Regions from separate parts of the Oceanobacillus sp. E9 genome, predicted to be linked through region 2. Evidence: riboswitches for the same ligand, from Rfam matches in the RefSeq annotation. Region 2 holds a riboswitch; the other holds the start of a gene.
What was found. A riboswitch is a leader RNA that binds a small molecule or an ion and turns the genes downstream of it on or off. The one in region 2 is predicted to bind S-adenosylmethionine.
Positions count from the first base shown of each region.

Region 1 (7,808 bases), on a different contig from region 2:
ACTTCATTACCATTAATGACAATTCTATTTACGTCAGTTACATAACCAGTTTCATAATAATCCTTGTATTCTTCTTCTGTCATGTCATCACTTTCTTCAGCTTTGTGTGCATAGACTTCATCTAGTGTACCATTTTGATGTAATGGATATACAGATTGCCAATCGCCTTCCCAGTCTCCTAAAGTACGATCTTCTACTTGTTCATCTTCAAAATAACCATTATAAATTTGTTCAGATTCTTCATCATGCGCATGACTATGTCCATGCCCGTGATCATCTATTACAACTTCTATAACTTCTGATTGAGCATAAGGTTCATGATTATCATTAAACAATACTGCTATAATTTGTTGTCCATCAGTTTCCGCATCACCAAAAAATTTCGTATCATCTAATTCTGGTACTGCTTCCCATTCATCACTGGATGAATCTCTTATGTACCAATGCCAATGATCAAATTCACTATCTTCTTCAAGCTCTGCAGTTAATTTGATTAAATCACCTGTATGATAATGATCAGATACTCCATTAATATTTACTTTTTCTGGTGCATCTCCAATCTCTACCTCATGATTATGATCATTTTCTTCTTCAGCATTTGCTCCTTCTTCGGAATTATCATCTGCTGATTGACAGCCCATTATAAATAGTAGACTTAGTAATAGAACACTAAATCTCTTTCCCCATATTTTTCTCATAATGATTCTCTCCTTTATTAAATCGTAACAGTTACGACTCGTAATGATTACGATTTAAATTATACATAGCAGTTATATGACCGTCAAGATAATTTTTAAATAAAATAAAAAAAGTCTCTACCTGAGACTTTCGTTTTTTTTAAACTAAACAATTATTATCTAAATTTCTTTCCAGATATTATATGCCAATGAAGGTGTTTTGAATCTTGATAATTACCTAGGTTTGTAATGACACGACACGCGCCATCTTCTTCCTTTACCATAGTTGCAACCTGCTTGATTACAAAAAACAACTCCAATAATAAATCATTATCTTTTTCTTCCAAAGAAAGAAGAGAGTCAATATGAACTTTCGGGATGGCAACTATATGAGTGGGCCAATATGGATTTGTATGATGGTACGCTAATACATTTTCTGTTTCCACGACCTTCTCCACTAACGTATTACCACTTAAAACTTCATCACAATAAAAATCTTCCATCATATACTCCCCCTCCATATTTTCTGATCATTATTTTGTACCATAGAAGATAAATGATGATGATTCTTCACTTGCCTCTTTTAATTCCCAATCTCCATAACATTTAACATCAGAAAATCCTGATTTTTCTAAGGCAACCTTTACTTCTTTTTGATTACGAAATCGCAATTGCAGTTTTTCACGTTGGATAACCTCTCCAGACTTAACACTTTTTACAGTTTCATAGAACGTAAATATTTGTTTTTCGTCCATTCCATCGTATTCGGTCCAAATTTCTAATTCTTCTCCTGTCTTAGGATGTGTTGCAATATCGGGTGTTTTATCTGCCATCCATTTTTTCCACACTTCAGCCTTTGGATTACGTGTATCAAATATGAAAGAACCGCCTTCTTTCAATGAACGAAAAACATCACTTGTTACTTGCTCCCAATCCACATCTGTAAGAAACACTTGCGCAACATTTGCAGTCATAATCACCACATCATATGTGTTTGTCTTTAGATCCCCACTATCTCCAATAATCCATTCAACTTGATTGGATGTTTGTTTCGTCTTAGCAAGCTCAATTGCTTCTTTATTTGGATCGATTGCGGTTATATCAAATCCTGCTTTAGCAAAATGTAAGGTGAGCCTTCCTGTTCCACAACCTAGATCAGCTAGATTTTTCCCTTTTATCTCTTTTAATAGGGAAAGAAAAAATGTATCGTCTTCACCAAACCTATTTAATTGATCATAAACTAGCGGAATCATATATTACCTCGCTTTACTGTCTTTTTAGTCTCTTACCGAAAATCACAAATGCTTTTCCATCTTCATTTGGATAAAATTGCTCTTTTACTAGTTCCCAATGCTGGTTCTTATAAAATTGTATAGCAGTCATATTATCTTGTTGTGTTGTCAAAATTGCTGTAGTTGTTTTGGCACCTTTTAACAGACTGTCTAATAATTCTCTTCCATATCCTAACTTTCGATAATATGAGTCCACGATTATTTCAACAACTTCATAGCAGTTGGAGAGCCAATCTTGATACTCCTGTTGATTCAGATGATTAGCAATAAGATCATGGTAATATTGACCTTTCAATGAAAAATAACCATAAGCAAAACCAATTAACTTATTTTCTTCCGATAGAATCATATGCCCTTGAAAACCATCATAGTCCATATGTTTCTTTATTCGTTGGAATATCCCTTCAGAATCTTGTCTCCAAACTTTACTATATAATGTGGAAATTAAGTTAACATCCTCTTCACTATGTATTGATTTAAAGTTTATTTGCATACCAGTCACCTCCAACAGACTACACTCCATTTTATCATTCAATTCAGAAAAATACATAATTCTCATTCATTTAATAATATATAATATCTATTAGGGGTGTGATTGTATATGAAGATTTTTAGAATAATGATAAATTACATCAGTATAATATTTATGTTAGTATTTTCCAGTTCTTGTGATAGCACTTCTATTAATAACATTCGAAATGCCAAATTTTAAACTCAGGATAGCCTTATTGGAAATATACAGACAATAAACAATGATATTGCTATTGTTAAAGTAACTAAAGGGTCAATTTTAAATTCTGGAAATCAAGTAACTGTTGATTTATCTGTAGAAGAAGAAATTACTTTTGAAGTAAGTGATAAAGTTGAAGTCGGATTTACTGGAGAAGTCAGAGAGATTGGTCCGCCAGTCGGAATAGACACTATCTATGTAAAAGTAATTGATAATTAAGTAATTTGCTATGAGTAATACATTTGATGTAAAAATGGAATAAAAAAACCTCGCAAATGCGAGGGTGATGTTTTTATCAACATATAGTTAGAAATTCTCCCAATGAATGGCACTTTTACCAGCATGTGGGTGATCATTAAATTGAAGCTTAAAGTATTCGTATTCTAACTCTGCGGTAGTAAGCTCATAAAGATGTTTGTTCCCTTTTTTAAAATGATTAGATGCAATTAATTTCTCAATTAATTCGTTTTTTCTTCTTTCTGATTCATCTTCATTCCAGAAAGCCATATTTAAATCCTCCTCTTCTATAAGTATGATCATGGCAAAGATAAGAAGAGAGAATTTGTATATTACGATAACCTCAACTTATCTTTCAAGCTAATGCTTGCAGGATTTAGCACAGATAGATGCACTCTGTTGCTGAGGTTTCAACGGGCCAGTCCCTCCACCTCTCTTGATAAGTATATTTTTATAAACTTAATTATAAACTCATTAATCCGATTTGTCTACTGCGATTTAATTCTGCAATCTATATATCATAAATTGATTTGTTTCATTCATTTTTCTATGATAGGTGATATCGATTACTAATCCAGTTTACTGCTTCTGTAAGATTCTCTGCAACAAAATCAAGTTCAATTTCTTTTAGTTTTTCAAAATGGTCATGAAGCGTTGACATTCCTGCCCCTGTTTTTACTAATATCTTTACTGAATTTGTTTTGGAAGCTGCTACCATATCACTCCATCTATCGCCAATTACAACACAGTTATTTAAATTTAACTGATATTTATAAGTAGCTTCTTTTAACATACCAGTACTAGGTTTTCGGCATTTACAGCCTTCTTTATGATGATGTGGACATAGAAATACATCATCAAAACCAAATCCCATTAATTCTTTATAGAAATCTTCTTTACTCGCCTCTCCCAATGAAATACCTGGTTGATTGGTAAATGAAAACACTTGAACAAATTGTTTAAGATAATCTATATTCTTTTTCGAATTCGTAAACAACTTAAAGTCATCTGGATAATGTACCTTATCATCTCCACCAATGGTCCCATCCCTATCTAAAAACACTGCTTCAAGCTTTTTGTTTATCATGACTCCCTCATCCCAAAAATGGAAGAAATATTTAAAGTAACCGTTAAAGCCAATAGTATTGCAGATATCAAAACTGTGCTACCTGAAACATCCATTAAAGCTGACCAATCCTGAATTTTCACGAGGTGATGCTGATAAAATAACTGAAAACATATTGCAATAGAACATGCACTTAGACTTACTAACATTAGAATAATTTTTTTCAATTTATGTTTATGTGTGGATAATAGATTGATAACGGGAAGAATTAATGCTATTATCCCTAATATTACACTTGCTAGATTTAATATTGCCATTGCTAGTTTTCCCCCTTTTATTAAATAGACGTAGATTTATTTATAATAGACGCAAAATTTTAATAAATACTCAATTTAGATTATTGTAGAACTTTATAGCTATTTAAGGAGAGCCGAAAATGAAATTCACTTTAGAAATCATCCGTATACTCATAATTTTTGGTCTATTGGGATTTATTTTCAATAAAGCTATTATGTTTATCTATTCATCCATCGGTATTCAATTAGATAATTATTATGGAGGATTAATTGCTGGTATTGGTATCATTATTTCTATTTTTGTATTATATCGGAACAAATTACAATTCTCTGGATTTTATAAAAGTGATAAAAATGTAAAATTATCAAAAACAGTTAGTACTTTTTTAATATCAATTTCTATCATCATGTTAGTCATTGCCCCATACTTACCATAAGTTGTAATATGTGTTTGGTTACCTTTTGGCTTAAATCCTTTAAAACTCAGAATAAATAATCAATAATTTTTATCTTTCTCCTTATGATCAATTTATGTATAATTAACTTTTGATATATTAGCTAACGAAGATTAATCATAAGGAGAAACACCATGCAACGTATTTCAAATTCGACAAAACAGCGTTATTATACATTTCTATTAATTTTAGCGATTCTTTTCATAGCTTCAACACTACGGTCCCCCATCACTTCCGTTGGCCCATTAATTCCAATATTTAGAAATGAATTAGAGGTAACAAATGCCATGATCGGTTTAATTAACACATTACCTTTAATAGCATTTGGAATTTTTTCTTCATTTGTTCCTACTCTATCTAGAAAACTAGGAATGGAATTTACGTTATTAATGGCAATGGTAGTATTATCCATAGGTATATATATTCGATCAATTGGTGATATATCCATGTTGCTATTCGGCACACTGCTTCTGGGGATAGCAATATCGGTGGGAAATGTACTAATGCCAGGACTAATCAAATCAAGCTTCCCATATCGTATCGGACTTATGACTGGTATTTATTCTGTAACCATGAATTTATTTGGAGCGCTGGCTTCAGGAATATCTGTCCCTATTACTTCCTTTCCTTCATTGGATTGGCGCAACGCAATGCAAGTATGGAGCGTCATTTCCTTGATTGCAGTAATTATATTATTATTACGACTACCCATGATTCGTTCATCACGGAAAAAGGTGTTTGTAGATGTAAAGAGCCAACCTCCTACTGCATTATTCAAGTCGAAAATAGCTTGGGCAGTAACATTCTTTATGGGTTTTCAATCATTCATTCCGTATAGTCTGTTTACTTGGCTTCCAGATATCTTATTAGCAAAAGGATTTTCTGAAAGTGACGCAGGTTGGTTTATTGCAATTTTACAAATGGGAATTATTCCAACGACATTTGTCGCGCCAATCATTGCAGGAAAAATGAATAATCAACGAATAATTGGATGCATTGCAGGACTTCTATTTTTTAGTGGACTGCTTGGAATAACATTTACATCATCATCTAACTTAATTATAGCTTTCTTATTGTTAACTGGAGTCGGTGCTGGGACAGCATTTAGTCTAGCGATGATGTTTTTTGTTCTTCGTACAGAAACAGTGGCTCAATCTTCACAACTATCAAGTATGGCACAATCGGTCGGCTATATGGTCGCTGCACTTGGACCATTACTACTTGGTTTCATCTCAGAATGGACCAATGGATGGACTATTCCTTTGGTTATTTTAATGATTGTTGCTTTATGTATAGCAATACTCGGAACCATCGCGGGGAAAAACGAAAAGATTAAATTTGAATAAATAATGAATGGAACTACCTTCCTTTGAAGCGGAAGGTAGTTCTTTTACTTAAGCAAACGGATTATCTCCCTACCAATCAATGAGCTACCAGATTTCCATGTAACGTCTAATTCCGGGCACTCATCTTGTCTATTAGCACCATTCTGCTTTGATCCATCTGATTTCGGGCACTCATCTCGCTTATGAGGTACCTTATTTCTCTATTCCTTCTGATTCTGGGCGTTCATCTCGCCTATAAGTTACCATACTTTCCTGCACCCTCTAATTCTGGGCACTCATCTCGCCTATGAGGTACCTTTGGATAAGCTACACTAAATCGGACAGATAAAATGAGGGCTTGTAAACTTATATTAATAACTGAAGCATACTACTATGGACGGAGCTCATTTCACTTCTCTTGAACATCTTGTTCTTGAACTTAATGATTATTTTCATTGGTGTAATAACATTCGAATTCATGGAACGCTAGGTTATTTAAAGTGAAATTTAAACATCTCATCTACCCCTATAACTTTTTGTCCATTTTAGTGTTGACATACCAATGCTTATTTTTTCTTTGAAAAATACCTAGTATGTTTCTTACTATCTTAACTGTATATATACAAATTCTGTTTTGATCTTTTTGAATGTCGCTTCAGCCACCGCGTTGTCAAAGGGGGACAAATGTTAAAGGTGAAGAAATTACTGATTTTACAGGTGTAACTTACAAATCATCCACTAATGCAGTAGCATTACTTAGTACAGATGGTCAATATTATTTTAAATACTTCTTGAATAACGACTTCTTCAATGACCGTAATCAACGATTCTTTTAATTTTTCTCTCTTATTGGCCAATTAAAATAGCGGGTGTAAAACCCAATGAGACTGTGTCCAGAGTTAATTTATTCTCTCATTTTTATAATTAGTAAATTACTGTAAAAAAAATATTAATCAAAGACAAAATCTATAATCATTATATTAGATTCTCTAAAAATAAACTTTCTATAACAAATAATAAATTTTAAAAAACGAGGTAATTAGCTATTTTTTATAGTAAATATAGTCTGTATTTATTGGATTTTATTTAGTATAAACTAACCAGAATGTTTAATATATGAATAAATGATTATTTTTAAGTAAGCGTTTTCGTGATAAGGTTTAGATATTATTTTAAAAAGGAGGGATGATGTAGGACTTTGTGGATAAGCAGACTAAATATAAAATCTTAAAAGGGTGTGGAAGAATTGATTAGAAAAAATGTAAAAATCTTTTTATTAAGTCTTATTGTTATATTGTCTTTAGGTTTGTCTTTTCAGTCTGTCTCTGCGAGTACTCCTGATTTCAGTATGACCGGGTTTGCTACATTTGATGGTGGCACAACAGGCGGTGAAGGAGGAGATACTGTAACTGTTTCCACTGGTGACCAAATCATTCAAGCCTTAAAGGATAAAGACGATAACACTCCATTAAAAATTTATGTAGATGGAACGATCACACCTGATAATACTTCGGATAGTAAAATCAATATCAAAGATGTTTCCGATGTATCGATTGTTGGAGTTGGAACGAATGGCGAATTTGACGGTATCGGCATTAAAGTATGGCGGGCAGATAATGTGATCATTCGAAATCTCACAATTCACGAAGTAAGAGCTGGTGATAAAGACGCTATTAGTATTGAAGGACCATCTAATAATATCTGGGTAGACCATAATGAGCTATATGCAG
Region 1 is NZ_LSNA01000007.1:437,877-445,684, reverse strand. Features, by position in the region: gene AQ616_RS11815 (ZinT family metal-binding protein) at 1-698, opposite strand, end outside; gene AQ616_RS11810 (HIT domain-containing protein) at 854-1,183, opposite strand; gene AQ616_RS11805 (class I SAM-dependent methyltransferase) at 1,211-1,930, opposite strand; gene AQ616_RS11800 (GNAT family N-acetyltransferase) at 1,944-2,462, opposite strand; gene AQ616_RS11795 (Fur-regulated basic protein FbpA) at 3,006-3,206, opposite strand; SAM riboswitch class I at 3,282-3,382, opposite strand; gene AQ616_RS11790 (HAD-IIIA family hydrolase) at 3,484-4,023, opposite strand; gene AQ616_RS11785 (hypothetical protein) at 4,020-4,319, opposite strand; gene AQ616_RS11780 (hypothetical protein) at 4,439-4,735, shown strand; gene AQ616_RS11775 (CynX/NimT family MFS transporter) at 4,888-6,099, shown strand; gene AQ616_RS19245 (IS3 family transposase) at 6,457-6,582, shown strand; gene AQ616_RS19440 (hypothetical protein) at 6,726-6,914, shown strand; gene AQ616_RS11770 (pectate lyase family protein) at 7,325-7,808, shown strand, end outside.
Region 1: another riboswitch for S-adenosylmethionine. It lies ahead of AQ616_RS11795 (Fur-regulated basic protein FbpA); the one in region 2 lies ahead of AQ616_RS00835 (LLM class flavin-dependent oxidoreductase).

Region 2 (7,808 bases):
CCCATTTGGATCACTGATGACTGGACCGGCTAAAATGAATGGTAAGAATGGAAGCATCATTACCATGCCCTGGAAGTTTCCAGCGGTAGAGACATCAGCCATTGTTGCACCAATTCCTACAAAAATAGCAGCAAACATTAAATAGCTTAATAGAGCAATAAATACTAATAGGATGGTTTCAGGTACGAATATATACTCCAAAAGAGGAATATCGAGTTGCCATACAGCAACTGGAAGAATGATACCAATAAATACGACAACTTGAATTAATCCAAGTACAAAGTAACCAATAATTTTTCCTTGCATAAGTTCTGATGGAGTTAATGAAGATAAAATGATTTCTGCGATTTTATCCTTCTTTTCTTGCGAAGCGCTTTGGAAAATCGCCATTCCAGTAAACACAATGGAAAGCATAATTACTCCTGCGAAAATACCTGGTACGATTTGTTGAAGGGTATCCGCCATTGCTTCCGATTCTTCATTTGCATCAATCGTTGTCTCATCTATAAAGACAACTGGTTGTAATAACTGCTCAGCTTCTTGATTAGAGAGTCCAGAGTCTGTAGCTCTCATTGCTTGGAGCGGAGCACTTAACGATTGGACTTGGCCAATAAAAGCAGGATCAATATCTTCGCTTAAATGCATTGGGACAAAACCTGACTGTATTGCATCTTCAAAAATAAACAGATATGCAGTATTATCCTCTTCGACTTCATCTAGTTCTGCTTGACTTACATCTGTAGATTCTATCTGCCAATCCAATCCTTGCTGATCTACAATGTTTTCAAACTCTGAAAATACTTCCATTTGATCATTTACATATACTGTCATTTGTTCGGATTCATTTGAATCTGAAAATAGACTACCGATGAAATAAAATAAAAGAAGTAAAAGAGGAGAGATAAATAGACCAATCACAAATGTTTTATTCTTTAGATTACGTTTTATTTCCCATTTGGCAACTTTCCAAGCATTATACATAAATCTCACCTTCTCCTTTCTTTATTAGATGTTGGTTGGTAGCGATATCAATAAATATCTCGTGGAGTGAGATACGATTAAGCTTCAGTTCTGAAATATGTAAATCCTCAGGTAATTGACGTAACCAAAGAGGTGGATTTACATCTTGATTAAGATGGAGAATAGTCGTATCTCCATTTTGTTCAATTCGGTCAACGTTAGGAATTGTTTGCAGCTGTTCGGTGCTATTTTTCCCTGAAATTGTACATTTAAAGTTAGCATATTGTTTTTTCACATCATCTAATGTACCATATATTACTTTTTGTCCGTTTTGGATCATAAACAATCGATCACACATTTCTTCTACCAAATTCATTTGGTGAGAGGAAAGTAAGATTGCTGTTCCGTTAGCGGCAAGTTGTGAGATCTCGTCTTTAAAAATGTCCTGACTGACCGGATCCAATCCTGAAAAAGGTTCATCTAAAATTAATAAATCAGGTTCATGGATAATTGAACCAATGAATTGTACTTTTTGTCCCATCCCCTTGGACAATTCTTCTATAGATACATTTTCTTTTCCTTCTAAATCAAATTTTTTTAAGTAATAAAGTACTCTTTCTTTTGCTTGTTGAATTGGATAATCCTTTAAATCTGCTAAATATAATAGAATATCCATGACTTTTACATTTTTGTACAATCCTCTCTCTTCAGGTAAATATCCGATTTTATTTTTAGGTATTCCTTTCCCATTATAATTAAACTGAACAGTTCCACTATCAGGGTACATAATTCCCATAATATTACGAATTGTAGTAGATTTTCCTGCACCATTAGGACCAAGAATAGCCATGATTTCACCACGGTGAACTTCGAATGAAATTCCTTTTAAAGCTTGTTTATCTTTAAAAGACTTTTTCAAGTTATGAACATGTAATAAAGGCTCCATTCAATTACCTCCTTGATTGAATTTATTCATCGATAGTATAAGTACGCTTTACTTATGTGAAAAGTTTCAATTTAATTTTAATTGTTCAAAAAGTATTCACTACTTTGTTACTAATATGTGAAAACATTCACGAAATGTGGTTCCAATAACAAGAAGGTGCTATTATAAAAGTGTGATAAGGATATCCTATAAAACAATATGTGAAATGTTGAACAAATGTTATTAATTCATTTAATTCCAAATAAGGAGTGAAAAGGCAATGATGAATTTTATTAGAAATCATAAAGTAGCTGCAGGGTTATGGACAATTATTCGAGTGTATATAGGTTATGTTTGGTTAACCAGTGGTTTAGGTAAATTAATGGGGGGAGAATTTGATGCGAGTGGATTCTTGCAAGGAGCTGTTGCTCAAACTGGTGGTGAACATCCAACAGTTCAAGCTTGGTGGGGTGCCTTTTTAGAAGCAGTTGCTCTACCAAATGCCGATTTATTTACAGTTTTAGTAATGTGGGGAGAAGTATTAGTAGGTATAGCATTAATTCTTGGATTATTCACAAACTTCGCTGCTTTAATGGGTATCACCATGAACTTCGCATTCTTATTTAGTGGAACAGTCAGCACCAATGCACAGATGGTGTTACTGACAATCTTCATCATCGTAGCTGGAGCAAATGCTGGTAAATACGGATTAGATCGTTGGGTAATGCCATATATGAAACAAACTTGGAAAAATAGAAAACAGAAACAAAATAAAACAACAGTAGCTGCTTAAAATAGGAATCTAAAACTCCCAAACGAATAGTTTGGGAGTTTTTTAAATAATTATAATGGATTTTACAATTACATATTATGCCAAATTTCGCGTTTAAATCTAAGCTAAGTTGTGAATGATAGATATAGGTAATAATTATATATTCATATCTTCAACGAAAGGAGTAAACATAGTGAAAAAACAATGGGTATATGTATTGTCGTTTATGTTAATTACCCTGTTACTGATAGCATGTAACGATGATCAAACAGGGCAAGAAAATCAGGATAAGGGTGAGGAAGCAGTAGAATCGAATGCAACTGCAGAGGAAGAGGTTTTAGTCTCACTAGAAAATAACGAAGGACAAGTTGTTGGAACAGCTACATTAACAGAAGGTGAAGAAGGAGTTCATATCTCATTAGAGGGTGAAGATTTACCAGCAGGAGAACATGGTTTTCATATTCATGAAGTAGGTAAATGTGAATTGCCAGATTTTGAATCAGCTGGCTCGCATTATAACCCAACAAATGCTAAGCACGGATTTAATCATCCAGAAGGACCTCATGCAGGTGATTTAGAGAACATCACCGTAAATGAAGACGGAACCGTTCAGGCAGAAGTTGATGCTCCAATGGTGACTTTACAAGCTGATACGGAGAATACATTGTATACAGAGCAAGGAACCTCATTAATGATTCATTCCGGTCCAGATGATTATAGGTCTCAACCATCTGGTGACGCAGGAGATCGTATTGCGTGTGGTGTAATAGGAGAATAATTAATTCCATTCTTAAACTTTAAGAGACTAGGACAAAGAATAAATGTTCCTAGTCTCTTTTCTACTTTATTATAATTGTGTTTGGTGGAAGACTGTATTTGTATATATGAGATTGGTCCTGGGTATGTCTCCATAGACCAGTATTGATACATCGTATCAAAAACGTTAAAGAAATTCGTTTATTCATTGATTAAAGTCTCCTCAATAAGTTGTTAATGCTTGTGTCGAAGTTCCTTCAACCATTTGTGCAAAATAGTCCACCTGTTTCTTTGCTCGTTGTAAGATATTATTATCGATAATAGGGATTTCGTGTTGTTTATCTATTTGTTCATCTAAAAAATATAATCCTTTGAGGTTATGTGCTTTTAAAGTTGCGAGAACAGGTTTTAATGTGTACTCAACCGCTAATAAATGTGCAGGGCTGCCCCCTGTCATAATTGGTAAGACTGGTGTGTGTTTAAGTGCATCCTGGGGCAATAGATCAATTAAAGCTTTCAAAACACCCGAATATGCTCCTTTATAGACAGGAGAACCAACGATGACACCATCTGCCACTTGGATTTTTTGGGTTATATTCTTAATAGCCGCACTTTGAAAATTCCCTGTAAATAAATCTTCATACGGCACATCTTTAACAGAAATATGGGTTACAGAAAATTTCTGTTGGATTAGTTGATCACCTAAATAATGTAAGACCTTTTCTGACCTAGATAGTTCGGAGGGGCTGCCGGACAATGTCACAATGTTGTTCATTTTACCTATCTCCTTTGAAAATAAATTAGAATATAAGAAAACCCGCGATAAGCTTAACAAATAAGAGCGTCGCGGATTTTTTTTAATCTGGGCTCTTATCTTTCAAGAAATATAACTTGCTGGAGGTAGCACCTTTCTAATGAAATTAGAGGTTGCTGAAGCGTCAACGGGCCAGGTCCCTCGGCTTCTCTTGATAAGATGTATTAATTTTTTATATATTCTAATATATCAATCCCGATAAGTCAACTTTGTTTTGTGAGGAAATTTAATTGACAATTCTATCAGCTTGTATTATTATCGTTGAAACAAACTAAATAATGAAATATCTTATCCTGAGAGGTGGAGGGACATGGCCCACAGAAGCCTCGGCAACAGGTTCTAGTTTGAATACTGTGCCAAATCCATCAAGCATTTTTATGCTTGGTAGATAAGAGAAGACGGTGACAGAGCTCTTTTCTTATCTAAGGAAAGGGCTTTTTTAGTATTATTACAACTATAGACATGGGGGATGAAAATGAAGTATGGTTTTTGGTTGCCGATTTTTGGAGGTTGGCTTCGTAATGTAGAAGATGAGCAGATGCCTCCTACGTTTGAATATGCGAAACAGGTAATTCAGCATGCTGAGGAATGGGGCTATGATACGACATTAATTGCTGAATTATATTTAAATGATATTAAAGGGATAGAAGCGAATTCTTTAGAAGCTTGGACAACAGCAGCCGGGTTAGCTGCTGTAACAAATAAAATTGAAATTATGACAGCGGTTAGACCGATATATCACAATCCAGCAGTAATTGCGAAAATGGCTGCTAATATTGACCAATTAAGTGGAGGAAGATTCACGCTAAATGTTGTTTCTGGATGGTGGTCAGAAGAAGCGAAACAATATGGTGGAGACTTCACTGAACATGATGAGCGGTACGATAGAACAATCGAATTCCTAGAGGTTTTAAAAGGACTTTGGACGGAAGGTACCTTCTCTTACTACGGGAAATTTTATCAGGTAGAGAATACGAAGTTAGCACCAAAACCTATTCAACAACCGAATCCAATTCTATATGCTGGGGGAGAAAGTGAAAAAGGGAAGCAAGTAATTTCTACTTTATGCGATGCATATGTGATGCATGGTGGAACAGTAGAAGAAATTCAAGAAAAAATAGGTAATATGAAAAATCGGAGAAATAATCTCGATAAGGAAGCATTGCAATCATTTAGTATGGCTGCCTACGTGATATGTAGAGACTCTGAGGAAGAAGCATTACAAGAGTTGGAAAGAATTACATCAATAAAAGACGAAAAAGGATATGCAGGAATGAAAGATTTTACTTCTAAATCCCAATTAGAACAACAATTACAAATAAAAGATTATTCTGTTTCGAACAGAGGGTTACGTCCGAATCTTGTAGGGACGCCTGAACAAATTGCAGAAAGAATAATAGAATATGAGAAAGTTGGTTTGGATCAGCTATTACTACAATGCTCCCCTCAATTGGAAGAGTTGGAACGATTTGCTAAGCAAGTGATGCCGAAAGTAGAAGAATTAAGAAAGAAGACATCTACGTTACACTAAAGGAGTCATGATAATGAGTAAAATTTATGTTTTACATGAAAATATGGAATGGACAGAACATCTTATAAAACGATTTAATGATTTAGAACTTCCTTATGAAGATTGGTTACTTCAAGAAGGACATATAGATTTACTGAGTGAACCACCAGAGGGAATATTTTATAATCGCATGAGCGCATCCTCTCATACAAGAGGAAATCGTTTTGCGCCAGAGTTTACAAATGCTGTGTTAGCGTGGTTAGAGTTTCATGAAAGAAAGGTTATTAATGGTAGCCGTGCCCTACAATTGGAAGTAAGTAAAGTTCAACAATACTTGGAACTTGAGAGGTTTGGTGTAAAAACGCCAAAAACAGCTGTAGCAGTTGGAAAAGAGAATATCTTAAAAGCAGCAGAACAATTTGAAGGAAAAAGTTTTATTACCAAGCATAACCGAGCAGGAAAGGGATTAGGTGTACAATTATTCCGATCAACGCAAGCTCTTCAATCGTATGTGAATAGTAGTAATTTTGAAGAACCGATAGATGGTGTAACGTTATTGCAAGAATATATTGTTTCTCCAGAGTCTTATATTACACGTTGTGAGTTTGTAGATGGGAAATTTGTATATGCTGTGAAAGTGGATACTTCAGAAGGATTTGAGCTATGTCCAGCAGATGCTTGTTCTGTGGAAGACTTATTTTGTCCAGCTGGAGAAGAACCTGAAAAACCTGCAAAATTTCAAGTTCGGGAAGGATTTAATCACCCAATAATAGAACAATACGAGAAAGTTTTAGCAGCAAATGATATTCAAATCGCTGGAATCGAATTTATAGAAGATGCGAATGGAAATATTTTTACGTACGATATTAATACCAACACAAATTATAATTCAGAAGCAGAAGAAAACTATGGAACTTACGGAATGTTGGAAGTTGCGAAATTTTTAGAAAGAGAATTAGAACAACTAAAAGTTAAGTAGTAAAAGAGAAGATGTAGAGATAACGAGCAATGATTTGGATCTTGGTAACAAGACAAAATGATTGCTCGTTTTTTTGTTAGATATTTCATAAACCGAATAATTAGTAACTCTAAAATTAGGAGAGTCGATTGATTTTAATTATTAAAAAATTCTTGTATAATAACATCGTAATCTAACTAAACATAGAGGGAAGTTTTTTTATGGTGCAAGAAGTAAATACTAAAACTGACTTGGGTAAAGAGAAAATTTGGTCTAGGGACTTTCTATTTATTTGGATAGCGAATTTTTTTATTTTCCTAGGATTCCAGATGACATTACCAACGATTCCATTATTTGTAAAAGAACTTGGCGGTAGTGATCAAATGGTCGGTATTATTGTTGGTATATTTACATTTTCAGCATTACTGATTCGTCCCTATGCAGGGCATGCTTTAGAATCGAAGGGAAGAGGATTTGTTTATTTGTTAGGCTTAGGCATTTTTGTCATATCTGTGGGAGCTTATGCATTTACAGCAAGTCTTGTATTACTTGTCATTATTCGTATTGTCCAAGGAATCGGCTGGGGATTTTCTACAACTGCCGGTGGAACTGTTGCAACTGATCTTATACCGCCAAAGCGTCGAGGCGAAGGTATGGGTTATTTTGGTTTATCAGGAAATATTGCATTAGCATTTGGTCCATCCCTAGGATTAACATTAGCTGGTATTATTTCGTTTAGTCAGTTATTTTTATTTTGTGCAGTATTTGGTTTAATTGCATTATTATTTGCCTTGAAAATTCACTATAAAAAAGTGAATTTATCACCGCATAAAACACAAGTAGCTCGATTTGATGTGTTTGAAAAATCTGCTATACAACCTTCCATTCTCTTATTTTTTATTACATTTGCATTTGGAGGAATTGCTACATTCTTACCCTTACATGCAATGGAAAAAGGAGTAGAAGGCATTCATTTGTATTTCTTGATTTTTGCTATTTTTATTATGATATCTCGTACATTTTCTGGTCGAATTTATGACCGGAAAGGACATAAATATATATTTTTACCAGCAGCAGTATTGATTTTTGTTTCCATGTTGCTGTTATCTTGGT
Region 2 is NZ_LSNA01000001.1:189,699-197,506, reverse strand. Features, by position in the region: gene AQ616_RS00860 (ABC transporter permease) at 1-981, opposite strand, end outside; gene AQ616_RS00855 (ABC transporter ATP-binding protein) at 974-1,906, opposite strand; gene AQ616_RS00850 (DoxX family protein) at 2,166-2,678, shown strand; gene AQ616_RS00845 (superoxide dismutase family protein) at 2,851-3,435, shown strand; gene ssuE (NADPH-dependent FMN reductase) at 3,637-4,188, opposite strand; SAM riboswitch class I at 4,281-4,388, opposite strand; SAM riboswitch class I at 4,513-4,622, shown strand; gene AQ616_RS00835 (LLM class flavin-dependent oxidoreductase) at 4,703-5,758, shown strand; gene AQ616_RS00830 (ATP-grasp domain-containing protein) at 5,772-6,716, shown strand; gene AQ616_RS00825 (MFS transporter) at 6,917-7,808, shown strand, end outside.